DNA from 2 places in the Pseudarthrobacter sp. NIBRBAC000502770 genome. Region 1 is predicted to be linked to the other one. Evidence: riboswitches for the same ligand, from Rfam matches in the RefSeq annotation. Region 1 holds a riboswitch; the other holds the start of a gene.
What was found. A riboswitch is a leader RNA that binds a small molecule or an ion and turns the genes downstream of it on or off. The one in region 1 is predicted to bind glycine.
Positions count from the first base shown of each region.

Region 2: another riboswitch for glycine. It lies ahead of gcvP (aminomethyl-transferring glycine dehydrogenase); the one in region 1 lies ahead of cycA (D-serine/D-alanine/glycine transporter).

Region 1 is NZ_CP041198.1:4,224,015-4,226,462, forward strand. It holds gene gcvP (aminomethyl-transferring glycine dehydrogenase) at 1-375, opposite strand, end outside; glycine riboswitch at 529-628, opposite strand; glycine riboswitch at 941-1,038, shown strand; gene cycA (D-serine/D-alanine/glycine transporter) at 1,192-2,448, shown strand, end outside.
Region 2 is NZ_CP041198.1:247,064-249,511, reverse strand. It holds gene gcvP (aminomethyl-transferring glycine dehydrogenase) at 1-891, opposite strand, end outside; glycine riboswitch at 1,084-1,181, opposite strand; gene NIBR502770_RS01545 (TetR/AcrR family transcriptional regulator) at 1,273-1,809, opposite strand; gene NIBR502770_RS01540 (MFS transporter) at 1,892-2,448, shown strand, end outside.

The sequences.
Region 1 (2,448 bases):
CAGCAGCGCCTCGAGCCGGCCCTGGGAAATCTCGGGCTGGTACGGCGTGTAGGCGGTGTACCAGGCCGGGGCTTCCAGCACGTTCCGGCGGATCACTGCAGGCGTGACGGTGTCGTAGTAGCCCTGCCCGATCATCTGGACAGCGGTCTTGTTCTTGGCGGCGAGCCTGCGCAGTTCCGCAAGCACCTCAACCTCGCTCAGGGCGCCCTTGAGCGCGAGCGGCTTGGACTGGCGGATCGAATTGGGGACAGCGATGTCCACCAAACCGTCAACGCTGTCGTAGCCAACGGCCTTGAGCATGGTGTCGACGTCAGCCTGGCGGCGCGCACCAATGTGCCGGTCCGCGAAGGCAGACGGTTGGGATTGAATCGTCATGAGGAACTCCAGGATTGGCCGGCCACGAGTGGCTCGGCATGGATCGGGTCCCTCCCCGCTCTGTATTGGACCTGAGAGATTCCGCAAACCCAGCAAAGGCCTGCTTGCACCGTCGGTGAGTGCCGCCGGAGCAGCACTGCTTTCCAGAGTCGCCTCGCCGTGACGGTACATGGGCCTGAGAGATTCCTGGGGAGGATTTGCTCCTACGGCGCCTGCCCGGTGATGGCCGGGAGAACTCTCCCGCCACAGCTCGAAAGGCTTATTGAAATGTGGGTGATTCGGCTCACAAGTTACAGGATGGCGGCCCCGGGGAGCAAATCGGTCCGTCATGAAGCACGCAGGCGGGACCGTTAGGCAGATGCTGTCATGGCGGGCTTGACTTTTGTTCGTGACGGACACCACACTGAACCCCGTGATCCGGCCGGGCAGCGGAACTGGCCCAAAGAGCGCTGGGCGCTCCGTCGCCGGCTGTGATTACCGGAGGCCCAAAAATGCGCCGTGCGGCTGGAAAGCCCGCAGCGGATGCACTCCGATAACTGAACACTGATTTACCAATCAACGCTTTTGACCTGCGGCGGGAGAGCCCTGCCGGTACGTTCAGCAGGCGCCGTAGGAGCAAACCCTCCCCAGGAAACTCTCAGGCCCACGTACCGCCGCGGTGAGGCAACTCTGGAAAGCAGCCAGGCCCTGTCCTGGCTCACCGACGGTGCAAGCACGCCATCCCGGCGAGTGGAAACTCTCAGGTCCAAGACAGAGCGGGGAGGAAATCCAATCTTTGCGACACCCCGGGTGCCGCTCGAACGATGGAGTTCCTCAATGACGACCCATTCCCCGACGTCCCCCGGCGGCGGAGCCCCGCACCTGGAGCGGCAGCTCAGCAACCGCCACATCCAACTGATCGCCATCGGCGGCGCAATCGGCACTGGCCTGTTCATGGGTTCCGGCAAGACCATCTCGGCAGCCGGCCCCTCGGTGATCTTCGTATACATGATCATCGGTTTCATGCTGTTCTTCGTCATGCGTGCCATGGGTGAACTGCTGCTCAGCAACCTCAACTACAAGTCCTTCAGCGATTTCGCCGCAGACCTGCTGGGCCCGTGGGCCGGCTTCTTTACGGGCTGGACCTACTGGTTCTGCTGGGTCATCACCGGCATCGCCGATGTCATCGCCATCGCCGGCTACTCCCGGGAACTGTGGCCCGGGGTGCCCCTGTGGATCCCCGGCCTGGCCACCGTAGCCATCCTTCTCCTGCTGAACCTCACCACCGTCAAGGCCTTTGGCGAGACGGAGTTCTGGTTCGCGCTCATCAAGATCATTGCCATTGCTGCGCTGATCATCGTTGGCCTGTTCATGATCTTCACCGGTTTCCAGTCCGACGCCGGTCCTGCCACCTTCACCAACCTGTGGAGCCACGGCGGATTCTTCCCGAACGAGTTCATGGGCTTCGTGGCGGGCTTCCAGATCGCCGTCTTCGCCTTCGTGGGAATCGAACTGGTGGGCACCACCGCCGCCGAGGCCAAGAACCCGGAGCGGAACCTGCCCAAGGCCATCAACTCCATCCCCATCCGCGTGCTCCTCTTCTACGTAGGCGCCCTCATCATCCTGATGGCAGTCACCCCCTGGACCGAGTTCAGGGCCGGCCACAGCCCCTTCATCGCCATGTTCTCCCTGGCAGGCCTGGGCGCCGCAGCCACCATCGTCAACCTCGTGGTGCTTAGCTCCGCGATGTCCTCCGCGAACTCCGGCATCTACTCGACCTCCCGCATGGTCTTCGGCCTTGCCCAGGAAGGCGACGCTCCCGACGTCTTTGGCAAACTGTCCCGGCGGAAGGTGCCCCAGAACGCACTGTTCCTCTCCTGCGTGCTGCTGCTGTCCGGCGTCGTCCTCATGTATGCCGGCCAGGACGTGGGCAAGGCCTTCGACATGGTTACCACCGTCTCAGCTGTCTGCTTCGTCTTTGTCTGGTCGATCATCCTGGCCAGCTACATCGCCTTCCGCCGCCGCCGGCCGCACCTGCATGAAGCATCGAAGTTCAAGATGCCCGGCGGTGTTGCCATGGTCTGGGTGGTCTTC
Region 2 (2,448 bases), 430 kb from region 1:
GGGCAACGAACGCTCCAGGCCCTTGCGGACGGCCATGTAGGCGGCGTGCGGCCCGCCGAAGAACAGCGGCACCCCGAAACGCTGCGTGGAGCCGACGGCGATGTCGGCGCCCTGCTCGCCCGGAGGCGTTATCAGGGTCAGGGCCAGCAGGTCCGCGGCCACGGTAACCAGCGCACCGCGGTCCTTCGCCGCCGCAATGGTGGCGGACTGATCCCAGACCCGGCCTGAGGCGCCGGGCTGCTGGAGCACGATCCCGTTGATCGCACCTTCAGGGAGGCCCTTGGACAGGTCGGCAACCTCAACCTCGAAGCCGAGCGCCTCGGCGCGGCCCTTGACGATGGCAATGGTCTGCGGCAGCACGTCAATGTCCAGGACGGTCTTGCCGTCGTGGGCGTCTTTGGTCTTGTTGGCGCGGCGCATGAGCAGCACCGCTTCGGCCACGGCGGTGGCTTCATCGAGCAGGGAGGCGTTGGCGATGGGCAGGCCCACCAGGTCCTGGACCATGGTCTGGAAGTTCAGGAGTGCCTCAAGCCGGCCCTGGGAAATTTCGGGCTGGTACGGGGTGTAGGCGGTGTACCAGGCCGGGGCCTCGAGGATGTTCCGGCGGATCACGGCAGGGGTGATGGTGTCGTAGTAGCCCTGGCCAATCATCTGGACCGCGGTCTTGTTCTTGGCGGCCAGCCGGCGCAATTCAGCAAGCACCTCAACCTCACTGAGGGCATCCTGCAGGCGGAGGGCCGTGTCCTGGCGGATGACCTTGGGCACGGCGGTGTCCACCAGGGAATCGACCGTGCCGTAGCCCACGGCTTTGAGCATGGTGTCGACGTCGTCCTGGCGGCGTGCGCCAATGTGGCGGTCTACGAAGGTGGTGGAGGCTGGGGTAACCGACACGAAGGAACTCCATTTATTCAGGCGGCGCAGGGTACGCCACAGCTATTCGGGTCCCTCCCCGCTCTGTATTGGACCTGAGAGTTTCCGCGTCGCCTGCCTGCGCAGGAACCGCTTGCACCGTCGGTGAGCACAACAGCCGTTCCGCTTCCCCCAAGGGAGGCCGGACAACTGCCTGCTGCTTTCCAGAGGTGCCTCGCCGCGGCGGTACAGGGGCCTGCGAGATTCCTGGGGAGGATTTGCTCCTACGGCGCCTGCCTGTACTTCCGGCAGAACTCTCCCGCCGCAGATCAAAGGCTATTCATTTGTTGGATCATGACGGCCGGTGACAGCCCTCACAACTCTCCATTGTCCTACGCCAGAAGCCCTCCGGCAAATGGAAAACTACCTGCGGAGCCGTTCCAACGCGGCCAGGAGTTCCTCCACGTCAGCGGCTGCTCCGCCTTCCGGCGCAGGGCCCACGGAAAGCATGGCATTGAAGTACAAACCGTCACCCATATACAGGACAGCCCTGGCCAGGCCGGGCCCCACATCCGCAGCAATCTCGTCCAGCCACCGCTGCTGGATGGCGGCGAACCGGCGGCGGGTCTCCTCATGCGCCACCTCGGCAAGCCGCGTGGCGGCCACAATGACCCGGTCCAGAGGAGTATCCGCCCAGACAGAGGAACGGATGAAATACGCGGCGGCACCTTCGCTGGCCGAAGCCATCGCGTCGGCATCCGCCTTGGCCAACCCCTCAAGGCGGTCCAGCAGCACGGCGATGAGCGCTTCCTTGTTGGGAAAGTGGTAGAGGAGGCCACCTTTGGACACCCCGGCCTTACGGGCTACGGCGTCGAGGGTTGCAGCGCGCTCCCCCACTTCGATCAGCAGGGACTCGAAGGCGTCAAGGACCGCATCACGGGCTACAGGCTTTCGGGGCATGCCTTCCATCATGCCCTCCACCGGCAGGGAAGAAGGAATGCTTCGGTTTCAAACTATACCGTCCAGACGGTACAGTTATTACATGACGACCTCCATTCGCCCGGCCTCCTTACAAAGGGACAGCTCCGCCATGCGGCCACCGTGGCGGGATTGGCTCGCGTTGGGGCTGCTGATGTTTCCCGTGCTGCTGGTGGCAGTGGACAATACCGCCCTGACCTTCGCCCTGCCCGCCATCGCCCGCGCCCTGGAACCGACGGGCCTGCAGCTGCTGTGGATCGTGGACGCCTATCCACTGGTCCTGGCAGGGCTGCTGGTATCAATGGGAAGCCTCGGCGACCGGATTGGGCGGCGGCGGCTGCTGGTCGTCGGCAGCCTGGGCTTCGCAGGGCTGTCCGCCGCCACGGCATTCGCGCCCACCCCGGAGTGGCTGATCGCCGGCCGCGCGGCGCTCGGGTTCTTCGGCGCCATGCTGATGCCGTCCACCTTGTCGCTGATCCGGAACATTTTCCCGGAGCCCAACCGCCGGCGGATGGCCATTGCCATCTGGGCTGCCGGATTCTCCGGCGGCGCCGCCCTGGGCCCCATCCTCGGTGGATGGCTGGTGGAGCACTTCTGGTGGGGTGCCGTGTTCCTGGTGGC